One region of the Blastococcus sp. OS1-29 genome, then DNA from elsewhere that is predicted to be linked to it. Evidence: riboswitches for the same ligand, from Rfam matches in the RefSeq annotation. Region 1 holds a riboswitch; each other region holds the start of a gene.
The links. A riboswitch is a leader RNA that binds a small molecule or an ion and turns the genes downstream of it on or off. The one in region 1 is predicted to bind cyclic di-AMP.
Positions count from the first base shown of each region.

Region 1 (5,724 bases):
AGACGCCCTGTGCGCGCAGCGCCTCCACGTACGTGGACAGCTGCGTCACCGTGGCCACGTACCCGATCAGGACGCCGCCCGGTCGCAGCGCCGCCGCCACGGTCGGCAGCACCGCCCAGGGCTCCAGCATGTCCAGGACGACGCGGTCGACGACCTCCTCGGCGGGGTGCTCGGCCAGATCGCCCAGCCGCAGCGACCAGTTCTCCGGGACCTCCCCGAAGAAGGCACCGACGTTGCCGCGGGCGACGTCCGCGAAGTCCTCGCGCCGCTCGTAGCTGGTGACCGCTCCCCCGCTGCCGACCGCGCGCAGCAGCGAGCACGTCAGCGCGCCGGAGCCCGCGCCGGCCTCCAGCACCCGCATTCCGGGCCCGATGTCGCCGAAGCCCACGATCTGGGCGGCGTCCTTGGGGTAGATCACCTGGGCACCGCGGGGCATGGACAGGACGAAGTCCTGCAGCAGCGGCCGGAACGCCAGGTAGCCGGTGTTCGCCGTCGAGAAGACGACGGAGCCCTCGGGGGCACCGATCAGGTCGTCGTGCTTGATCGCGCCGCGGTGGGTGTGGAACTCCTTGCCGGGCTCGAGGACCACGGTGTGCAGCCGCCCCTTCGGGTCGGTCAGCTGCACCCGGTCGCCGATGACGAAAGCGCCGGGCACGGTTTCCTGCTCGATGTCCACAGGTGGCCAGCGTACGGACGGGGCTGATGTGACCCTTGTCCCCAGTGCGGCGCGGACGCTCGGAACTGTCGGAGGGGCCACCTAGCCTCGGAACCATGACGGCGATGGTGGAGACCGACCCGACCCCGACCGAGGGTGCCCAGGCCGTGGACGCGCCCCGCCGTCCCTCGCTGTCGCCGAGCCGCGCGGCGGATTTCAAGACCTGCCCGCTGCTCTACCGGTTCCGCACGATCGACCGGCTGCCGGAGCGCAAGAGCCTGGCCGCGGTCCGGGGGACGTTGGTGCACTCGGTCCTCGAGCGGCTCTACGACCTCCCGGCCGCACAGCGCACCGTCGAGGCGGCACAGGAGCTGATCGAGCCCGCGTGGGCCGACCTGCGCGAGGAGCCGGGCGTGGCCGAGCTGTTCGCCGTCTCCCAGGACGAGGGCGCGGAGACGGCGCCCTCGGCGCCGGAGTCGGTGGAGGCCTGGCTGCTGTCGGCGGGAAAGCTGGTCGAGAAGTACTTCACGCTGGAGGACCCGACCCGCATCGAGCCGCACGGCCGCGAGGAACTGGTCGAGGTGACGCTGCCGGACGGGCTGCTGCTGCGCGGGTTCGTCGACCGGTTGGACGTCGCCCGCAACGGCGCACTCCGGGTCGTCGACTACAAGACCGGTGCGGTGCCGCGCGAGGCGTTCGAGGGCAAAGCGCTGTTCCAGATGAAGTTCTACGCACTCGTCCTGTGGCGCACCCGCGGCGTCATCGCCGCACAGCTCAAGCTGCTCTACCTCAAGGACGGCGACGCGCTGACCTACGCGCCCGACGAGGACGAGCTGATCCGCTTCGAGCGCACCCTCACCGCGATCTGGGCGGCCATCGAGCGGGCGGTCGCGACCGGCGATTTCCGGCCGAACAAGTCGCGCCTGTGCGACTGGTGCGACCACCAGGCGCTCTGCCCGGCCTTCGGGGGCACTCCCCCGCCGTTCCCGACCGAGGCGGCCGCGGCCGCCGGCTGGCAGACCCTGCCGATCGTCGCCGTCAGCTGACCCGGGGTCGGGGCCGCCAGACCGCCCCGACCCCGTACACGGTCAGCGGTAGTTCACGTGCACGTGGTCCATGTGGTTGGCCGTCGGGCTGCCCCGGTCCTCCATGCCGACCCAGCTGCCGTTCGGGGAGGACAGCATGCGCTGCTTGTAGATGAGGTACTCCACGCCGAGCTCGTCCCAGTGCGCGATGTGGTAGGCGATGATCGCCTCACCGAGGGACGAGTTCCCGAGCACCATGTAGTCCAGGGCGAGCCCTGACGGGTGTCCGTGCGGGTCGGCCGCGCTGGCCCGCGTGCCGCCGAGGGTGATGCCGCCGGCTCCGGGCACGTTGGACACGACGGCGTTCGCCGCGACCTGCGTCTGCGGCTTCACCGGGCCCGAGCTGTTGCTGATCTTCGCGACGGCGGTCGCGGCGGTCCCAGCGGCAGCCGGGGCCGGAGTGTCGTTGGCAGCCTTCGCGGCCTGCGCAGCTGCCGCGGCGGCAGCGGCCTGCGCCGCGGCCGCCGCCTCGGCCTGGGCCTGGGCGGCAACGGCAGCCTGCTCGGCCTGGGCCTGCGCGGTGACCGCGGCGGCCTGCTCGGCGTCGCGCTGCGAGCGACTCGAGGTCACCTCGCCGAGGCGTTCCGCGTCGGCACTGACCGGGGCCGAGGCGCCGGCGACACCCAGGGCGTCCGCGACGGCAACGGACGACTGCTCGTCCGCGCTGGCCGGCACGGCGCCGGTGCCGGTGCCGGTGACCAGGTTCAGCGTGGCCAACGCGCAGACGGCGGCGATGCCCAGGCCGTAGGCGACGCGGGAGCTCGGAGCGGATCTGCGGTAGTGCCGGCCGCCCCTGTTCGGGGTGGTGGCGACCTCGTCGTGGGGCTGTGCGGTGTGCAAGTTCAGGGGCGCCACAGGGGGCGGCTCTCCGTTCTTCCTCACCCGCCTACCGAGTTAGCTGACGGGTTCGGGCCGGAAGATGCCCTACCTGCGACGTGCAGGATTCACCCCAGAGGAACCATGGGTCCCCGGTCCGGCCGGCCCCGCGAGGGCCGTTCGCCGGTTCGGCGGTGTCCAGCCGACGCCCCTCGGTCGAGGAGCCGGTCTCGGCGAACAGGTCACGAACGTACTACGAATCGCACCACCAGCACTGTGACATCGGCCTGTCGGCGCCGCTCCGACTGCCGGATGGTGTACCGCCGCCCGTGACGCTGTGTCAGCTTCCGGCTCCGCCGCTGGTGACAGCTGCAGCCGGCGCGGGCCGACCGCCGAACGGCGCGTGAGGCGTGTCCGACGTCATAGCTCAGGCGGCGGAGTCCGCGAGGTCCGCCTCGGCCAGCACCGCTGCGAGCTCGGCCGGCCCGACGCCGACCAGCCCGTCGCGCAGGTGCAGTCCCGGGGCGGGCGACACGACCTGCAGGGTGGGCACGCCGAGGACGGCGGTTCCCGCCGCCAGTCCGGCCGCGATGCCGGCCTGGGAGTCCTCGACGACGACGCACTCCCCGGGCAGCACACCCAGGGCATCCATGGCCATCCGGTAGGGCGCCGGATCGGGCTTGCGGGCCGGCACCTCGTCCCCGCAGATCGTCAGGTCGAACGGGTCCGAGCCCAGGTCGCCGCGGATCGAGGCGAGCACGATGTCGGCGATGCGGCGCGGCGTCGTCGTCACCAGGGCGGTCGCGAGGCCGGCGTCGCGCACCGACTGCAGGAGCTCGGCGGCTCCGGGACGCCAGCTGATCTCCTCGGCGAGCAGCACCGCGGTGGTGTCCTCGACCCATCGGGCGTCGGCGACGAGCTCGGCCTCGCTGCGGCTGACGCCGAGGTCGCCGTAGAGGATCTCCATCGACGTCCGCATGCTGGAGCCGACCGTCGCCTGACGCGCCTGCGCGGACAGGCGGCCGCCGAGCCGCGCGGCGAGGGCGAAGAGAGCCTCGCCCCAGTGCTCTTCGGTCTCGACGAGGGTCCCGTCCATGTCGAAGAGGACGGCGCGCAGTGATTCAGTCATCCGTTCCCAGTGTCCCTGGGAACAGGCCTCCCGGCCTCCGGCAGGGGGCCGGAAGCCGGGAGATGTTCCCCACGTGGACGGCTACTCGTCCTCGGTGCGGTAGCCCAGGTTGGGCGAGAGCCACCGCTCCGCCTCGTCGACGGTCCACCCCTTGCGCCGCGCGTAGTCCTCGACCTGATCACGACCCAGCCGACCCAGCACGAAGTACCGCGACTCGGGATGCGAGAAGTACAGGCCGCTCACCGACGCGCCCGGCCACATGGCCATGCTGTCGGTCAGCTGGATACCGGTGTTGTTCTCGACGTCGAGGAGCTCCCAGATCGTCTGCTTCTCGGTGTGCTCCGGGCAGGCGGGGTAGCCCGGGGCCGGCCGGATGCCCTTGTACTTCTCGGCGATCAGCGCCTCGTTGTCCAGGCGCTCGTCGGGCACGTAGGCCCAGAACTCCTTGCGCACCCGCTCGTGCAGCCGCTCGGCGAATGCCTCGGCCAGCCGGTCGGCCAGCGACTCCAGCAGGATCGCGTTGTAGTCGTCGTTGGCCTTCTTGAACTCCACGATCTTCTCCACCGAGCCGAGCCCGGCGGTGACGGCGAACGCGCCGACGTAGTCGTGCAGGCCGGACGCCTTGGGCGCGACGAAGTCGGCCAGCGACTTGCGCGCCGAGCCGTCGCGTCCCTCCGTCTGCTGGCGGAGCTGGTGGAGTGTCGTGAGGACCGTGCTGCGCGACTCGTCGGTGTAGACCTCGATGTCGTCGCCGGGCACCTGGTTGGCCGGGAACAGCCCGAAGACCCCGCTCGCGCGCAGCCACTTCTGAGCGATGGCCTGGTCGAGCAGCAGCTGGGCGTCCTCGTAGAGCCGGCGGGCCGCCTCACCGCTGACCGGGTTGTTGAGGATGTCCGGGAACCTGCCCCGCATCTCCCACGCGTTGAAGAACGGCTGCCAGTCGATGTACGTGCGCAGCTCCTCCAGCGAGTAGTCGTGGAACGCGCGCACGAACTGGGTGGCCACGTGGTGCAGGTGGTCGCAGCCGGGCCCGGCGCACACGTCCATCGCCTGCTGCAGCAGCATCCGCGGACGCGGCGGGTGGTAGGAGCTCCAGTCGATGGGCGTCCCGGCCGCGCGGGCGGTGGCGATCGGGAGGATCGTGCGCGTGTCCTGGCGGGCGGCGTGCCGCTCGCGCAGCGTGTCGTAGTCGGCGTCGGTCTCGGCCAGCAGCTTCGGTCGCTGCTCGTCCGACAGCAGGGCGGCCACCACCGGCACCGAGCGCGACGCGTCCTTCACCCAGATCACCGGGCCGTGGTACTTGCGGTCGACCTTGACCGCCGTGTGCGCGCGTGAGGTCGTGGCACCGCCCACCAGCAGCGGGATCTCGAAGCCCTGCCGCTCCATCTCCGACGCCAGGGTCACCATCTCGTCCAGGGACGGCGTGATGAGCCCGGAGATGCCGATGATGTCGGCGCCCTCCTCCTTGGCCGCGTCCAGGATCTTCTGGGGCGGCACCATCACCCCGAGGTCGACGACGTCGTAGTTGTTGCACTGGAGGACGACGCCGACGATGTTCTTGCCGATGTCGTGGACGTCGCCCTTCGCCGTCGCCATGACGACCTTGCCGTTGGTGCGCTCGGCGTCCCCGGGCTGCTTCTCCGCCTCGATGAACGGGATGAGGTAGGCGACCGCCTTCTTCATGACGCGAGCGGACTTCACCACCTGCGGCAGGAACATCTTCCCGGCCCCGAAGAGGTCGCCGACGACGTTCATGCCGTCCATGAGCGGGCCCTCGATGACCTCGATCGGCCGGCCGCCGCGCGCGGAGATCTCGCCGCGCAGCTCCTCGGTGTCGTCCTCGACGAACGCGTCGATGCCCTTCACGAGCGCGTGGGTGATCCGCTCGGCCACCGGGAGTGACCGCCACTCCTCGGAGGCGACCTCCTTGACCGAGCCGTCACCGGCGAAGTCGCCGGCGATCTCGAGCAGCCGCTCCGTGCTGTCGGGGCGGCGGTTGAGGATCACGTCCTCGATGCGCTCGCGCAGCAGCTCCGGCA
Region 1 is NZ_JBXXJK010000002.1:558,044-563,767, reverse strand. Features, by position in the region: gene AC2H4J_RS07290 (tRNA (adenine-N1)-methyltransferase) at 1-676, opposite strand, end outside; gene AC2H4J_RS07285 (RecB family exonuclease) at 772-1,701, shown strand; gene AC2H4J_RS07280 (VldE C-terminal domain-containing protein) at 1,744-2,595, opposite strand; cyclic di-AMP (ydaO/yuaA leader) riboswitch at 2,609-2,760, opposite strand; gene AC2H4J_RS07275 (HAD family hydrolase) at 2,984-3,685, opposite strand; gene metH (methionine synthase) at 3,767-5,724, opposite strand, start outside.

Region 2 (5,724 bases), on a different contig from region 1:
GCAACGTCTGGGTCGTGGGCGACGACGGGTCGCAGGAGCAGCGGGCCGTGTCCCTCGGCATCACCGACGGCGAGCTGGTCGAGGTGCGCGACGGCCTCAGCGAGGGCGAGCAGGTGCTGCAGTTCGTGCCCGTGCCGAACGACACCGTCGAGGACCCGAGGATGGGCGGTCCCTACGGATGAGCCTCATCGAGATGAGCGGCATCAGCCGCTCGGTGCGGCTGCCGGACGAGTCGCTCCTGCCGATCCTCACCGGGGTCGACCTGTCGGTCGCTCCGGGCGAGCACGTCTCGATCGTGGGTCGGTCGGGTTCGGGGAAGTCGACGCTGCTGAATCTGCTCGGCCTGCTGGACACCCCGACGTCGGGCACCTATGTCCTGGACGGGGAGGCCGCCGACCGGCTGCGCGCCCGCCGCAGGTCCAGGCTGCGCGGCGAGATGTTCGGGTTCGTCTTCCAGCAGTTCAACCTGCTGCCCCGCCGGACCGCGGCCGAGAACGTCGCCGCGCCGCTGCTCTACGCCCGGGGCCGGGAGTACCTCACCCGCCGCCGGGCCGCGCGCGAGATGCTCGACCGGGTCGGGCTCGGCGCCCGCGCCGACCAGGTGCCCGAGCGGCTCTCCGGTGGTGAGCAGCAGCGGGTCGCCATCGCGCGCGCACTGGTCCGCCGTCCCCGCGTCGTCCTCGCGGACGAGCCGACCGGCGCGCTGGACGTCGAGACCGGGGCCCAGGTGATGGCGCTGCTGGCGCAGGCGGCGGCCGAGAACGGCGCCGCCCTCATCACCATCACCCACGACCTCTCCGTGGCGGCCCTCGCCTCGCGGCAGTACCGGCTGGCCGAGGGACACCTCTCGCCGTTGGTGGAGGCCGGCGCGCTGGGGGCGGTCACGTCCGACCGGGCCAACACGTGACCGAGCTTGCGAGGTCACGCATGGGTGGAGCACCGGCTCCGGGCACGGGGTCGACGAGCGCCAGCGAGGTGACCTCGTGACGGGGGTGCTCGGGTCCCTCGCCGAGGCGTGGGACGAGGTGCGGGTGCACAAGAGCCGCGTCGTCCTCTCGCTCGTCGGCGTCTTCCTCGCCGTGTTCGCGATGACGACGGTGTCGGCGCTCGGCGAGCTGCTCGCCCAGGCGCAGCAGGAGCAGGGCGAGCGGTCCGGGGGGCGGCCCGCGACCGTCGCGGTGACGGCGTTCGACCCGGCCACCGGCAACTCGCCGGACTCCGCGGAGTGGGAGAGCGCGGTCTCCGACCTGGTGGAGCGGTACGGCATCACGACGTCGGCGAGCAGCGCTTACGAGCAGGGCCTCTTCCGCCTGCCCGGCGGCACCCGGGCGATCCAGGTGCAGCGGGTCTCCCCGTCCTACGGCGCGTTGCACCGGATCGAGCCGGTCGAGGGTCGATGGCTGCGCGACGGGGACCGGACCAGCTTCTCCCCGGCGCTGGTCGTAAACGAGGCCTTCCTCGGTGCGCTGGGGGCAGCGGACCTCTCCAGCAGGCCCACGGTGGTGATCGGCGGACCGGTGCCGGTCCGGGCCACGATCGTCGGCGTCGTGCGGGCCGGCTACGGCGATGAGCTCCTGGCCTACCGGGTCGACCGGTCGACCGGCCCCTGGGAGGGCTCGGCCACGGGGGGACCGTCGATGTACGGCCCCACCTCGCTGGAGCTGTGGGTCCCGGCCGACCAGGCGGAGCAGGTGATGACGACGGTGCGGCACGATCTCGGTCTGGCCCTGCACGGCGTGCACGTCGACGCCTATCGGCAGGACTTCCCGGGCATCGAGGAGGCGCTGTCGATCCTGCGGCTCGCGGTCCGCGGCGCCGGCGGGATCGTGCTGCTGCTCGGGGGGCTGGGTGTCCTCAACATCGGGCTGGTCACCGTGCGGCAGCGGATCCGGGAGATCGGCGTCCGGCGCAGCTTCGGGGCGACGTCCGGGCGGATCTTCGCGGCGGTGATGCTGGAGAGCGTCTGCGCCACCGCGCTGGCCGGCGTGGCCGCCGTGGGCGCGTCGATCGTGCTGGTGCGCAACCTGCCGCTGGACCGGCTGCTGAACAACGGCATCCCGCTGGCCGACGCCCCGGGCTTCCCGGTCTCGTCGGCCGTGCAGGGTCTCGTCGCCGCCACCCTGGTCGGCGCGCTCGCCGGGCTGCTCCCGGCGATCATCGCCGTCCGCGCGAAGGTGATCGACGCGATCCGGTTCTGACAGGTGGGCGGCGCACGCCGCCCACCTGTCAGAACCCTGCCGTCAGGATTCCGTGGTCAGAGCCGCAGGGTCTGACCCACGTAGACGAGGTTCGGATCGGGGATGGTTCCCGCGTTGAGCGCCCACAGTCCCCGCCAACCACCGGCGGATCCTTGTTCGGCCGCGATGGTCGACAGGGTGTCTCCCGGCTGCACGATGTACGTCCCGCCGCTCGGCGTGAGCTGGACGGCGGGTGTGGCGATGTAGGCCGGTGCCGCGGCCGGCACGGGTGCCGCGGTGTCCGCGGCCGGTGTCGAACCACCGCTCAGGTTGTGCCCGCACGTCGGCCAGGCACCGATGCCCTGACCGGCCAGGACCCGTTCCGCCACGGCAATCTGCTCAGCCGCTGACGCGAGATCCGCACGGGGGGCGTACTCGGCCCCGCCGAAGGCCGACCACGTCGACGCACTGAACTGCAGCCCGCCGTAGTAGCCGTTCCCCGTGTTGATGCTCCAGTTCCCGCCGGACTCGCACTGGGCGACCCCGGACCAGTCGTGCTCGGCCGCGGACGCAGGTGCGGCGAGTGCGCCGACGCCGACGGCTGCGGCGCCGAGGACGACCGCCCCGGTGCGCAGCGGATGACGGACGAGGGCGCGCGTCATGGAGACGTTCTCGGACATGGGTGATCCTCCGATCACCGCCTGCGAGGTGAGCTGTCGGGTTCGGGCGAATCGGATTGCCCGGCCGCGTGGCGCCAGGACGCACGGCGCGGCTTCACCCCAAGACGCGCAAGCGCGCCGGGAAGATCGGTTCCCCCGCCCCCGTCCTGGATGAGTCGGTGTCAGGCTGCCGGCGGACGAGGTTGGGCGGTCCGGCACCTCGCACCCCGGCCGAGGCTGGGCAGGGCGCCCGAGGGACGCTAGGTGCTCGTGCCGCCGCGGGCCCGTCGGACAGGGCCACTCCGTGCGAGTCGTCCCGGCGTGTCGGCGCCACGCCGGGACGCGCTATCTGATTGCGCGCAGTCGACCGCAGCGCGTGCGGTCCTCCTCAGTCGCGGACCAGGAGCGCCACCGGGAGCGTGGCCAGGACGAGATCGGCGGCGATCCCGGCGGCGGCGGAGACGAACCGCTGCCCGGTGAGCAGGTCGCGCCACGGGCCGTTCGGCAACTGCAGCGCGGTGTCGCCCCAGCCCGCGGCGGCGAGCGAGGCCGGCAGTCGGGTGGCGACCGCCACCACGCCGCCGCGGTCGAACGCGACCACGTGGTCGGCGCCCGACCCGCTGACCGCGACCGGCTCGTACCCCGCGAACCACTCGGGGTGATCCCGGCGGGCACGCAGCACGCGGGAGACCACGAGCAGCTTCGCCGCTCCCGATTCGTCGACGGCCGGCACGTCGCCGGCGTCGAGCGCGGCCAGCAGCTCCCGGCGCTTCGCGTAGTCGACCGGGCGGCGGTTGTCGGGGTCGACCAGCGAGTGGTCCCAGAGCTCGGTGCCCTGATAGACGTCGGGGACGCCCGGCATGGTCAGCTGGAGCAACTTCTGGGACAGCGAGTTCGATCGGCCGAAGCCGGCGATCCGCTCGACGAACTTGTGGATCCGCGCCGCGGTCGCCTCGTCGTCGTACGCGGCGTCCACGAGGTCGTGCAGGTGCGCCTCGAACTCCTCGTCCGGATCGGTCCACGTCGTGGACGTCCCCGCCTCGCGGGCCGCCTTCTCCACGTAGGCGTGGGCGCGCTCGCGCGACAGGGGCCACGCGCCCACCAGGTTCTGCCACACGAGGTGTGCCAGCGGCCGGTCGGGAAGCGGGTGGCGGGCGAGCAGGTAGCGCACGAGATCCGCCCACTCGGTGGGGACCTCGGACAGGACCGCCAGCCGGGCGCGCACGTCCTCGCTGCGCTTGGTGTCGTGCGTCGACAGCGTCGTCATCGACTGCGGGTAGCGCTCCGCCCGGCGCTGCTGGGCGGCGTGGAATTCCGCCACCGTGCTGCCGAAGCGGGCCGGGTCGCCACCCACCTCGTTGAGCGCGACGAAGCGCGCCCAGCGGTAGTAGGCGGAGTCCTCGACCCCCTTGGCCATCACCGGCCCGCTGGTCTGCTCGAAGCGCGTCGCCGCCTCGGTCCCGGCCTGGGCGAGCACCGGGTGCAGGGCGTCGAGGGCGGCCACCAGGTCCGGACGACGCTCGCGGACCGCGGCCACCGTGGCGTCGAGGTGCTCGCGCCCGTCCGGCAGGTAGCTGCGGTAGACGCCGAAGGTGGCGAGGAGCTCGGCCAGCGCCTCGGTCTGCTGCGCCGCGTCGACGCCGGGCAGCTCGCCGATCACCCGGACCAGCCGGGCCACCTCCGAGCCGAGCATTCCGTCGGTGACCTCGCGCTTGCAGTCGTGGACGAGCTCCGCGTAGTCGACGGTGCGACCGGCCAGTTCGGTGTCCAGCGCGGTCGACGCGGGCTCGCCGGCCGGGTCGACGAGCACCTCGTCGACCTCGGCGAGCGCGTCGTAGCCCGTCGTCCCCGCCGTCCGCCAGGTCTCGGGCAGGTCTTCACCCGGCTCGAGGATCTTCTCCACGACCGTCCACCTGTCACCGGACAGCCGGGCCAGTCTCTCCAGGTAGCTCTTGGGGTCGGCCAGGCCGTCGGGATGGTCGATCCGCAGGCCGTCGACCGCTCCGTCGCGCACGAGCCGGAGCACCAGCTCGTGGGTCGCGTCGAAGATGGCCGGGTCCTCGACCCGCAGGCCGGCGAGGGTGTTGATGGCGAAGAAGCGGCGGTAGTTGAGGTCGGAGTCGGCGCGCCGCCAGTCGACCAGCTCGTAGTGCTGGCGGGCGTGCACCTCCTGCGGCGTGCCTTCCTCGGTGCCCGGCGCGATCGGGAAACGGTTCTCGTAGTAGTGCAGTTCGCCGTCCACCACCTTGAGTTCGGAGAGGTCGTCCGCCGAGCCCAGGACGGGGATGCGGACCTTCCCGGACCCGAACTCCCAGTCGATGTCGAACGCACTCGCGTGCTCGCTCTGCTGCCCGTATGTCAGCACGTCCCACCACCACGGCGCCGCGGCGGCGTCCGCGACCCCCATGTGATTGGGCACGAGGTCGAGCACGAGGCCGAGACCGTGCTCGTGCAGTGCGGCCACGAACCGGTCGAAGCCCTCCCGCCCGCCGCGCGCCTCGTCGATGTGCGCGTGGTCGACCGTGTCGTACCCGTGGTTGCTGCCCTCGGCCGAGCGCAGCAGGGGAGAGGAGTAGGCGTGCGTCACCCCGAGGTCGGCCAGGTAGCCGGCGACGTCGGCGGCGTCCTGCAGCCGGAACCCGGCATGGATCTGCAGCCGGTACGTGGACGCCGGAACGTTTCCCCCGTGAGCCGCGGTCACAACGCGGGTCCGCGCAGCACGACGATCGACCGGCCCTGCACCGTGACCGTCTCGCCCGGCTTGACCTCCACCGGCTCGACCTCGTTCATCTCCGCGGTGTCGAGGACGGGAGTCCAGGACGGCGCGTAGTCGTCGCTCGGCAGGCAGAAGTCGATCGGCTGGTCCGAGGCGTTGAACGCCAGGTAGA
Region 2 is NZ_JBXXJK010000007.1:189,300-195,023, forward strand. Features, by position in the region: gene AC2H4J_RS18790 (efflux RND transporter periplasmic adaptor subunit) at 1-182, shown strand, start outside; gene AC2H4J_RS18795 (ABC transporter ATP-binding protein) at 179-907, shown strand; gene AC2H4J_RS18800 (ABC transporter permease) at 984-2,198, shown strand; gene AC2H4J_RS18805 (transglycosylase family protein) at 2,255-2,857, opposite strand; cyclic di-AMP (ydaO/yuaA leader) riboswitch at 2,861-3,025, opposite strand; gene treY (malto-oligosyltrehalose synthase) at 3,225-5,537, opposite strand; gene glgX (glycogen debranching protein GlgX) at 5,534-5,724, opposite strand, start outside.
Region 2: linked by a shared signal. The riboswitch ahead of AC2H4J_RS18805 (transglycosylase family protein) and the one ahead of AC2H4J_RS07280 (VldE C-terminal domain-containing protein) in region 1 are both predicted to bind cyclic di-AMP.

Region 3 (5,724 bases), on a different contig from region 1:
CGGCCAGACCGCCTCGCGGGCGTACGTCCCCGGCCACCAGATCGCCGGCAAGACCGGCACGACGCAGAACAACTGGTCGGTGGCCTTCGTCGGCTACACCCCGGAGATCACCGCGAGCGTCATGGTCTTCGACCCGAAGGAGAACCGGGACGTCGGTGGCTTCGGCGGTGGCAAGGGTGCGACGGTCTGGCACGACGCGATGGCGCCGATCCTGCAGGCGCGGGGGAGCGGGGTGTTCCCGCCGGCCGACCCGGCCGTCGTCAACGGCAACACGAAGCCCGTGCCCGGCTGCTCCACGGTGAGCCAGTGCCGCAGTGTGCTGATCGCCGCGGGGTTCCAGACCGCGACGGCGAACGTCGACAGCGACAAGCAGGACGGCGAGCTCGTCGGCACCAGCCCGCCGCGCGGTGGCCGGGCGGTTCCCGGTCAGCTCGTCACGATCCTGGTCAGCAACGGCTCGGCGTACACCGAGCCCGCGCCCGAGACCACGCCGCCCACCCAGGGTGCCGACCCTCCGGTCGGGGGCCCCGTCGAGCCACCCGTGTCACCCGGCACGCCCGACCAGCCGGTGGCGCCCGCGCAGCCGCCTGGGCCGGGGCGCGGCCAGGGACCACAGCCCGGTCGGACGCCGCCGGGCCAGGGCTGAGACTCCTCCCGCGTCAGCCGAGGTCGAGCAGGTGGCGTGCCGCGGCGTAGCCGCCGAGCCCGCTCACGGCGCCGCCCCGGACCGTGCCGCCGGAGGACGCGGCGACGATCCGCGGGTGTGCGGTGCTGACCCCCCACCCCCCGACCTCCTCCGGCGTGCGGGCGACCGGCCACGCCAGGTCACCGTGGAAGATGTGGCCGCCGGGCATGGCCAGGGACTCCTCGACGTCCAGCGGCGAGGCCGCCTGCAGGCACGGGTCGCCGTGCGCGTCGCGCGCCAGGCAGTCCAGCAGCGGCTCCTCCAGGTGCGCGTCGAGCTGGGCGACCACCCGCCGCACCGCTTCGCGGCGGGTCCCGACCGGGTCCGCGCGGTAGAGCTCGGCGGGCGTGTGCAGACCGAACAGGGTCAGCGTGTGCTGCCCGGTGGCCCGCTCGACCGGGCCGAGGATCGAGGGGTCGGCGAGGGTGTGGCAGTACACCTCGAACGGGATCACGTCGGGCAGCCGCCCGGCCGCGGCCTGGGCATGGGCGGCGTCCAGCTGGCCGGCCGCCTCGTCGACGTGGAACGTGCCGGCGAAGGCCGTGCCCGGGTCCGCGCCGGACCGCAGCCGGGGCAGCCGGGCGAGGACCATGTTGATCTTCAGCTGCGAGCCCGACGGCCGCGGGCCGGGCTCCGCGCCGGTCAGCTCGGCCAGCACGGCGGGCGCGGCGCCGCAGACGACGTGTGCCGCCTCGACCGACCGCTCGGTGCCGTCGTCGTCGGTCCAGTGCACCCTGACGCCGTCCGGACGCGGATCGACGTGCGTCACGGTGGCACGGGTGACGAGCTCCGACCCGCCTCGGCGCGCCGCGGCTGCCATGGCCCCGCTCACCGCGCCCATGCCGCCGACCGGTACCCGCCAGCGGCCGGTGCCGTTGCCGATCAGGTGGTAGAGGAAGCAGCGGCCGGCGAGTCCGTCCGCCGCGTGCACGTCGGCGAAGGTCCCGATCAGGCCGTCGGTCAGCGCGATCCCGCGGACGACGTCGTCGGTCAGGTGGTCGGCGACCACGTCGGCCAGCGGGCGCTCCCGCAGGTCGTGCCACAGCTGTGGGTCCCGCAGGCGGCCGGGCACGTCGTCCGCGGCGAGCAGCGGCTCGGTGAGCGTGGGCGCGAGGTCCTCGGCGAGCGTCGCCAGGCGGCGGTAGAAGCGTTGCCAGCCGGCGAACTCCGCGTCGTCGCCGGTGAGCGCGCGGAAGGACGTCGCGGTGGCCGGGCCCTCGTCCCGCTCCACCAGCAACCCGGCCGGCCGGCCCGCACGCACGGTCGTGGTGTAGGACGCCACGGCCCGGTCGGCCAGCCGCACGTCGAGCCCGAGGTCGGTCACGATGCGGTCGGGCAGCAGGCTGACCAGGTAGGAGTAGGCCGACAGCCGGACGTCGACGCCCTCGAAGACCTGCCGGCTGACCGCGGCCCCGCCCACCTGGGCGGCGCGTTCCAGGACCAGCACCGACCGGCCGGCGCGGGACAGGTACGCCGCCGCCACGAGGCCGTTGTGGCCGCCGCCGACCACCACCACGTCGTACCTGCTGCCTGTCATCGAAAGACCGTATCCGGACCCCACGAGCGGCGATCAGGGCGCTTACCAGGGCAGTCCGACAGAACCGTCTCCTGTGCCCAGAAAAAACCGACAAATAACATCTCTGTCATTGTCACGGCTCGGTAACACAGTTACGGTCTGTGTGTCCGTCGGGGCAATCAGTCACTGCCTGAGTGGCACCCCGAGGACGCCGTCGAGCCGGCCGTTCGCACCTCGTGCGGAGACCGGACCGGGGACCCAGGGCAGTACTGGGGTGCAGTGCGGGGACCGCCAGCCCTCGCACCGGGCGATCTCCCGCCTGAACCCGTCAGCTAACCCGGTAGGCGGCTTCTGGATGAGAAACGGAGCCGCCGCGTCATGGCGACCCCCCTCGGCCGCACGCCGGCCCGCCTCGCCCGCGCCGGTCTGGCCGTCGCCGGCGTCGTCGGCGTCCTGCTCGCCGCGGCCCCCGCCCAGGCCGCGCCGGGCACCTCGGCCGAGGCCGCCGGCATGGTCGCCGCCCGCGCCCACGAGCTCGAGGTCGTCACCGAGCAGTTCAACGAGGCCCGCGCCACGCTCGACACCCAGCGCGCCGCCGCCGAGGCAGCGACGGCCACGCTGCAGCAGGCAGCCGCCACGCTCGGCGCCGCGCAGCAGCAGGTGCGCGGCATCGCCCGCTCCGCGTGGACCGGCGAGGGGCTGAGCTCGTTCCAGGCACTCATGACCAGCGACTCCGCCGATGACTTCGTCGACCGGATGTCGACGCTGCAGCTCGTCGCCGGGCACCAGTCCCAGGTCCTCCAGTCAGCCGCCGCTGCGAACGTCGCCGCCGCGCAGGCACAGGCCCAGGCCCAGGACGCGGCCGCCACCGCGAAGGCGACCTACGACAAGGTGGCCGCCCAGCAGGCCGACCTGAAGAAGCAGGTCGCCGAGTACCAGGCGGTCTACGACCGGCTCAGCGCGGCCGAGAAGCGCGCCGCGGCCGAGGCGACGCCGGGCCGGGCCAGCCGGTCGGCCGACCGCGAGGCCGCCGCCCCCAGCGGCCCGGTGGTGGCCAGCAGTGACGCGGCGCAGGTCGCGATCGACACCGCGATGGCCCAGCGCGGCAAGCCCTACGTCTGGGCGGCCGGCGGGCCGGGTTCCTTCGACTGCTCGGGGCTGACGGCGTACGCCTACCGTGCCGCCGGCGTCAGCCTGCCGCACTCCAGCGCCCTGCAGTCCACGATGGGGCAGGCCGTCAGCCGCGCCAACCTGCAGCCCGGCGACCTGGTCTTCTTCTACAGCCCGGTCAGCCACGTCGGCATCTACATCGGCAACGGTCAGATGGTGCACGCCCCGACGACCGGTGACGTCGTCAAGGTTGCCAGCGTGGACTCGATGGGCGGCTTCGCCGGCGGACGACGGATCGCCGCCTGACGCCGGGACCCCACTGCGGGGCAGGCTGGGCCCATGACGCAGGCCTGGAACTGGCTGTGGCTGGCGGTCGCGTTCCTCGCGGAACTGGCCGCGCTGGCGGCGTTCGCCGTCTGGGGCTGGTCGGCGGTCGACCCGACGGCCTGGCGGCTGGTCCTGGCCGTGGCTGCCCCAGCCGTGGCCGGCGTGCTGTGGGGCGTGTTCGCCGCTCCACGTGCGCCGGTCCAGGTCCCTGCGCTGACGGTGCTGGTGAAGGTCGTCGTGTTCGGCGCCGCGGTCCTGGCCTTGTTCGCCACCGGCCACCCCGTGCCGGCGGTCGTCCTGGCCGCCGCCGCGCTGCTCAGCTCCCTGCTGTCGGCTCCGCCGTCCTGACCTGGAGCAAGAGACCCCACACGAAGGCCGCCCGCACGTCGCCGGGCAGCAGGACGTCCTGCCGGGTCGGCACCCCCGGCCCGAGGTGTCTCGCTCCGGGCACCGTGATGACGTCGTCCAGGACGTGCTGCCAGACCCGCAGGTCTCGCGCGGTTGCAGGCGGGACCGGCGACCCGGGCGCCCGCGCGAGCTGCTCGTTGAGCACGGCACCACCGGGGCCGCTCAGCACCTCCCAGTAGAGATACGGCCACAGCGGCAACGGCCACCGGCGCACCTGGACATCGAGATCGCCGAACCGCCGGTCCTCGAGTTCCTCGGGGGGGCCGAGAACCGCCGTCCGGAGAGCCAGCCCTCGTGGGGCGCGGCGGGAGTGCTGGAGCGCCTGCCAGCGGGTGTGAGCGGCATGAGCCTCCGCACGGGTCGCGCGCAGCTGGGGGAGCGCGTCGGCGACCAGGTCGGGCCGCAGGTCGGCCATCCGGCGCAGCAGCACGAGGCAGAACTCGCGCCGCGCCAGACCCCGCACGTGCCCGACCTTGCCACCTTGCCGTCCCCTGCCAGGATCACGGGGTGCTGATCAGCAGGGTCACCGCCGAGGGCATGGCGGACGGTTCCGTCACGCTCGCCTTCCGCCGCTGGGACCGCCCGCGCGTGCGGCCCGGGAGCACCCAGCGCACGGTTGTGGGCGTGGTCCGCTTCGACACGGTCGAGCCGATCGACCCGGCGACCCTGACCGAGGACGACGCCGCGCGGGCCGGCGTCCGCTCGCTCGCCGCCCTGCTGAAACTGCTCGACCGCCGCGACGGTGCGCACGTGTACCGGATGGAGGTCTCCTTCGCGGGAGCCGACCCCCGGGTGGAGCTGCGGCAGCAGGCCGCGCTGTCGGAGGAGGACCGGCTCGCCGTCGACCGGCGACTCGACCGCCTCGACTCCGCCCGCGGGACCCCCTGGACCCGTCAGGTGCTGGCGCTGATCGCCGAACGGCCCGGGGTGCGGGCGCCGGACCTGGCGGCCTCCCTGGGCCGCGAGACCCAGCCGTTCAAGATCGACGTCCGCAAGCTCAAGGAACTGGGGCTCACCCACAGCCTGGCCGTCGGGTATGAAATCTCACCCCGCGGGCGGGCCTACCTGGGCTGAGGGGTCGGGGAGGATCGGGGGGTGACTCCCCGTACCGTCGCCACCGCCTTCCGCATCGTCGCCGTCGCCGAGGCCTGCTCCTGGATCGGCCTGCTGGCCGGCATGTTCGTCAAGTGGATCCTGAAGGCCTCCGAGGTCGGCGTGCACGTCTTCGGCCCGATCCACGGCGCGATCTTCGTCGCCTACGTCGTCGTGGCCCTGGTGACGAGCCGGGTGTTGCGGTGGTCGCCGCGGACGACGGTCCTGGCGCTGATCTGCTCCGTCCCGCCGCTGGCCACCGTGTGGTTCGAGCGCCTGGCCACGCGCAACGACCGGCTGCCCCGCCAGCAGGCCGTTCCCGCCGCCTGACCGCCCCGGGCGCGGCCGGCCTCGCTACCGTCGCGGTCATGCCCGAGCCCGTCCTGCCCTCGACCGCCCGCACGCTCCTGGCGCGCACCGCCCGTGCGCAGCGGGAGGGGCGCGCACCGAGTCTGGTCGCGGGCGTCGTGCGGGACGGCGGGCTCGCCTGGTCGGCCGGGCGCGGCGACGTGCCGGAGCCGCACACCGACGTCCAGTACCGGCTCGGCTCGATCAGCAAGACCGTCACCGCCGTCGTCGTGATGCG
Region 3 is NZ_JBXXJK010000004.1:51,741-57,464, forward strand. Features, by position in the region: gene AC2H4J_RS11235 (transglycosylase domain-containing protein) at 1-646, shown strand, start outside; gene AC2H4J_RS11240 (phytoene desaturase family protein) at 660-2,222, opposite strand; cyclic di-AMP (ydaO/yuaA leader) riboswitch at 2,429-2,563, shown strand; gene AC2H4J_RS11245 (C40 family peptidase) at 2,580-3,617, shown strand; gene AC2H4J_RS11250 (DUF2568 domain-containing protein) at 3,651-3,986, shown strand; gene AC2H4J_RS11255 (hypothetical protein) at 3,955-4,509, opposite strand; gene AC2H4J_RS11260 (hypothetical protein) at 4,554-5,120, shown strand; gene AC2H4J_RS11265 (DUF3817 domain-containing protein) at 5,142-5,468, shown strand; gene AC2H4J_RS11270 (serine hydrolase domain-containing protein) at 5,507-5,724, shown strand, end outside.
Region 3: linked by a shared signal. The riboswitch ahead of AC2H4J_RS11245 (C40 family peptidase) and the one ahead of AC2H4J_RS07280 (VldE C-terminal domain-containing protein) in region 1 are both predicted to bind cyclic di-AMP.

Region 4 (5,724 bases), on a different contig from region 1:
GCGCTGGACGAGCTGCAGAAGCGCGCCGCCGAGGTGCAGAGCGGGCTGCAGGCGCAGCAGGGCGAGGTCGTCGCGGCGCGCGAGGCCATGACGCAGGCCCAGCAGGCGGTGGCCGACGCGCAGAAGGTGGTCGACGACGCCCAGGGCCAGCTGGCCGGCTACCAGCGGGTCGTCGCGGGATACGCCTCGGCGCTCTACCGGGACGGCGGGGGGCTGACGCCGCTCACCGTGCTGCTGACGAGCGGCGACCCGGGGGACGTGGTGTCGGCGCTCAGCTTCCTCGACGTGGTCGACGCCCATGCCTCCGACGTGATCGGCGCGGCCGAGACCATGCGGCGCTCGGCGCAGGAGGTGCGGCAGCGGGCCCAGGCGGCGCTGGACCAGGCGCGTGCCCGGCAGGAGGCGGTCGCCGCACGGGTCGCGGAGCTGGAGAAGAAGGCCGCCGCGGTCACCGACGAGCTCGGGGCCGCGCTGAGCGACGTGGACGAGCAGCTGGCCAAGCTGCAGCAGGAGCAGGTCGACGTCAACACGCGGACGGCGGCCAACTGGCAGGTGTACGTCGACCAGCTCACCGCCGCGGGCCTCGTCCCCCCGCCGGCCGCGCAGCTGCAGGACCCGGCCCGCGGGCTGCCCCCGGGCTTGGTGCCGGTCGCCGCGGCCGGTGGGGGAGCGCAGCCCGGAGCGGCCCAGCTGCCGCGTCAGCCGACGTCCCTGCTCGTCCTGCCCGCGGAGACCCTGTCCGCGGTGAGCGCCGCGATGAAGACCCTGGGCAAGCCGTACGCGCCGGGTACGGCCGGTCCTGATTCCTGGGACTGCGGCTCCCTCGTGCAGTCGGTCTACGGCGCTGCGGGCATCTCGCTGCCGGGCACGCAGCAGGACCTGTTCGCCGTCACGACCCCTGTCGCCCCCGCCGACGTGCTGCCGGGCGACCTCGTCTTCCTCGGCAACGCCGAGGCCGGGCTCGGGCACGTGGGGATCGCGCTGGACCCCAAGACGATGCTCGCCGCCGACGGCCGGGCCGGAGCGGTGGTGGTGCGCACCCTGCCCGCGGACCAGGTCCTGGGCATCGGCCGGCCGAGCCTCCCGCAGCGGGCACCGGTGACCGCGCCGGGTCCCACCGGTGGCGCCCTGCGGATGGAGTGCGGCAACACCGTCTATCCGCCCAGCTACGACGGCGCCCGGCAGTGGGGTGGCTATCCGAACGGGCTCATCCCGCCGAGCGCCATGTGCCCCTTGGGCGTGGGCGGACACCAGCTGCGGTGCGACGCCGCGGCGGCCTACCGGGCCATGTCGGCGGCCTTCGCGGCGGCGTTCGGTTCCCCGATCTGCATCACCGACTCCTACCGCACCTACGCCAGCCAGGTGCGCCTGTACGGCGAGAAACCGACGCTGGCCGCGGTGCCCGGCACCAGCAACCACGGCTGGGGGCTGGCGGTGGACCTGTGCGGCGGGATCGACCACTACGGGACGGCGCAGTACGGCTGGATGAAGGCGAATGCCGGCCGGTACGGCTATCTCCACCCCGACTGGGCCGAGCCCGGCCACGGCCGCGAAGAGCCGTGGCACTGGGAGTACGCGGGCACCTGAGCCCGGCTGCGACCGGAATTGTCGGTGGCTGCTCCTACCGTGCGGACAACTCACGGAGGAGCGAATCCATGCTGATCGACTGCAACACCTGCACCGCGCGGGGCGCCGGATGCGCCGACTGCGTCGTCACCGTCCTGCTCGGTGCCCCACCGGGCTGGCAGGGCGTCGACCCGGTGGTGGTCCCGATGTCGGGCCGGGCCCGGGACGCACGGCCGGAGGCCACCGCGGAGGACGTCGTCGTCCCGCCCGCCGGCGTGGTGGTGGAGTTCGACGAGGTGGAGCGCCGCGCGGTCCGGGCGCTCGCGGAGGTCGGTCTCGTGCCTCCGCTGCGACACCGCGGAGGGGGCGGCGAGGACTCCCGAAACGGTCGCCGGACGGGCTGAACGAGCGCGGACGGACCGGTCCGGTTCAGGTCACATTCCGGTAACGACATGCCGCTGACCAGCAACGATGAGACCAAATGCGACTCTCGTCACGCCAGTCGCAGGGACTTCCGTTTGTCACGGCAGCATCACGGTCGTAGGGTCGTCGCCGTTCGGCTGAGTGGTCGTCGCCCGTTGAAGGGTGGCCTCGGTCGGGCACCGCCGAATTGCCCGAGGGCGCCGCAGTGGCGTCCGACGGCGAACCGGGGACCCACCGCAGTCCTGGGGTGAGTTCTCCTGTAGGGCCGGCTCGCCGGTGAGCAGGGGATAGGGCCAGTCTTCCCAGCCCGAACCCGTCAGCTAACTCGGTAGGCGGTTGCAGAGGAAGAAACGGAGTGCCGCCGCACGTGGCGACCCCTCACGCTCAACTGAAGCACGCCCCCACACTGTTCACCGCTCCCCGACTCGGTCGGATCCGGTCCGGCCTGCTCGTCGGCGCCGCCGTCGCTATGGCGGTCACCACTCTGCCGAGCAGCGCTGCCGCAGCGCCCAGCGATGCGACCAGCTCCGCCCAGGTCGCCCAGCTCGTCGCCGATGCCAGCCGTCAGCTGGAGGTCGTCACCGAGCAGGTCAACGAGGCCAAGGTCCAGCTCGACCAGCAGCAGGCCGCCGTCGCTGCCGCCGACCAGGCCGCCGCCGCGGCTCAGTCGCAGCTCGACGCACTCGGGCCGCAGATCCGGCAGCTGGCGCGCTCGGCCTACACCGGTGGCACCCTCACGCGTCTGGACGTGCTGCTCACGAGCAGCTCGGCCGACGAGTTCGTCCACCAGCTCGGCACCCTCGACGCCATCGCGGGCCACACGAACGAGCAGGTCGCGCAGATCGCCACGGCTGCCGCCCAGGCCAAGACGGCCCAGGCCGGCGCGGACGAGGCGCAGACGAAGGCGCAGAAGTCCTACGACGACGTCTCCGCGCAGCAGAAGGACCTGCAGGCGAAGATCGCCGACTACCAGCGTCAGTACGACTCACTGACGGCGCCGCAGCAGCAGCAGGTGCTTGCGTCGCACGGCGACACGCAGGCGGCGCCGAGCGGGGTGGTCGCACCAAGCGGCGCCGCGCAGAAGGCCGTCGACACCGCGCTCGCACAGGTCGGTGACCCCTACGTCTGGGGCGCCGGCGGTCCGGACGCGTTCGACTGCTCCGGGCTGACGCAGTACGCGTACTCCGCGGCCGGCATCAGCCTGCCGCACTCGAGCAGCAGCCAGGCCGGAATGGGCACGCCCGTCTCCCGCGACCAGCTGCAGCCCGGTGACCTGGTGTTCTTCTACAGCCCGGTCAGCCACGTGGGCATGTACATCGGCAACGGCCAGATGGTCCACGCCTCGACCTCCGGCCAGCCGGTCAAGGTCGCGAGCCTGGACTCGATGGGCAGCTACAACAGCGCTCGCCGCATCGGCTGAGCGAGCCGAACGTCCCGGGAGGGCGGGGGACCCGCCCGGGGCACCGGCCCTCCCGGCGTTCCGCCCTAGGATCGGGTCGATGAGCTGGAGCCGGCCGACGGGCGCCCCCCGGGCCGCGCTGGTCACGGCGCTCGTCCTCGCCGTCGCGCTGGCCGTCGTCATCGTCGCCCGGACGCCCTGGACGGTCCTGCCCGAGCCGCCCGGTGGCCACGCGCCGCTCGACCCCACCGCCGCGCTGTCGGCCGCGCAACTGCACCGGGCGGACGCCTTCGCCGCCCTGGTCCGGCCCGCCTCCCTGGCGTCCCTGGCGCTCGGGCTCGTCGTCGCCGGGATCCTCGGGCTCACCGCCCTCGGCGGCCGCCTGGTCCGGGCCGTGGCACGGCCGCTCGGGGGCGGCTGGGCCTGGCAGGTCCTGCTGGGCGTGGCGGCCCTGATACTGGTCGGCCGGCTCGCCACCCTGCCGCTCGCGGCCTACGGGGAGATGGTGCGGCACCGCTACGGGCTCTCCACCCGCGGCTGGTGGCTGTGGCTGCGCGACGTGGCGGTGAGCACGGCGATCGACGCCGGCCTGACCGCCGTCGGGCTGCTTGCGCTCGTCTGGCTCGCCCGCCGGGTGCCACGCACCTGGTGGGCCTGGGCCGCGCTGGGGGCCGCGGCACTCGTGGTCGTGGGCTCCTTTCTGTGGCCGCTGGTCATCGAGCCCGCCTTCAACCGGTTCCAGCCAATGCCCGCCGGTCCGCTGCGCAGCGAGCTGCTCGCGCTGGCGGAGAAGAGCGGCGCTCCCGTGCAGGACGTGCTCGTGTCCGACGCCAGCCGGCGGACGACGGCGCTGAACGCCTACGTCTCGGGGTTCGGCTCCACCCGGCGCATCGTCGTGTACGACACGGTCCTCGAGCAGCTGCCCGACGCGCAGATCGAGTCGATCGTGGCGCACGAGCTCGGCCACGTGGCCGCCGACGACGTGCTGACCGGCACTCTCACCGGGGCGCTCGGCGCCGCGGCCGGCGTGGCCGCCCTGGGCTGGCTGGTCTCGGTCGCCCCGCTGCGTCGCCGCACCGGGGCGGAGAACCCGGGGGACCCCCGGATCGTCCCGCTGGTGCTGTTCCTCATGGCGGTCGGCGCGCTGGTCTCGACTCCGATCCAGAACGCGGTCTCCCGGCAGATCGAGGCCCGCGCGGACGTGCACGCGCTCGACCTGACCCGGGACCCCGACACCTTCATCGCGATGCAACGGGAGCTGGCCGTGGCCAATCTGTCCCAGCCGGACCCGCCCGCGGTCCTGCAGTGGTTCTTCGGATCCCATCCGACGACGGCGCAGCGGGTCGGCCTGGCCCGCGACTGGCAGCGGCTGGAGCGGCCGTGACCCGCACCCTGGTGGTCACCAACGACTTCCCGCCGCGGCAGGGGGGCATCCAGACCTTCGTCGCGGCCCTGCTCGCCCGCCGGCCGCCCGAGTCGCTGGTCGTACTCGCCTCCCGGTCGCCGGGCTGGGAGGAGTACGACGCCCAGCTGCCCTATCCCGTCGTCCGGCGCCCCACCTCGATGCTCCTGCCGACGCGGTCGACGGCCCGGGCGGCCGTCGAGCTGGCCCGCCGGCACGGCTGCGACAGTGCCTTCTTCGGCGCCGCGGCACCGCTCGGCCTGATCGCACCGGCGCTGCGGTCGGCCGGCGTCGGGCACCTGGTGGGCGCCACGCACGGGCACGAGACCGGCTGGGTGGCGCTGCCCGGGTCGCGCCAGCTGCTGCAGCGCATCGCCGGCGACCTCGACGTCCTCACCTACATCAGCGAGTACACCCGTGCCCGCCTCGAGCCCGCCCTGGGCCGCCGGACGAGGCTCGCCCAGCTCTCGCCGGGCGTCGACGTCGACCGCTTCACCCCGGACATCGACGGCGCGGCCGTGCGCGAGCAGTACGGCCTCGGCGACGCGCCGGTCGTGGTGTGCGTGTCGCGGCTGGTGGCGAGGAAGGGCCAGGACGTCCTGGTCGCCGGGTGGCCGCAGGTGCTCGACCGTCATCCCGATGCACGGCTGCTCCTCGTCGGGGGCGGTCCGGCGGAGGCGTCGCTGCGCCGCGCCGTGGCACGGCTGGGCCTGGCGGACTCCGTCGTCCTCACCGGGCCGGTCGCGCCCGACCGGCTGCCCGCGCACTACGCGGCCGGTGACGTGTTCGCCATGCCCTGCCGCACCCGCCGGGCCGGGCTGGATGTCGAGGGCCTCGGAATGGTCTTCCTCGAAGCCGCCGCCTGCGGCCGGCCGGTCGTGGCCGGCACGTCCGGTGGCGCGCCGGAGGCGGTGCGGGACGCCATCACCGGGCA
Region 4 is NZ_JBXXJK010000006.1:106,448-112,171, forward strand. Features, by position in the region: gene AC2H4J_RS16345 (D-alanyl-D-alanine carboxypeptidase family protein) at 1-1,587, shown strand, start outside; gene AC2H4J_RS16350 (hypothetical protein) at 1,656-1,970, shown strand; cyclic di-AMP (ydaO/yuaA leader) riboswitch at 2,178-2,339, shown strand; gene AC2H4J_RS16355 (C40 family peptidase) at 2,357-3,409, shown strand; gene AC2H4J_RS16360 (M48 family metallopeptidase) at 3,489-4,772, shown strand; gene AC2H4J_RS16365 (glycosyltransferase family 4 protein) at 4,769-5,724, shown strand, end outside.
Region 4: linked by a shared signal. The riboswitch ahead of AC2H4J_RS16355 (C40 family peptidase) and the one ahead of AC2H4J_RS07280 (VldE C-terminal domain-containing protein) in region 1 are both predicted to bind cyclic di-AMP.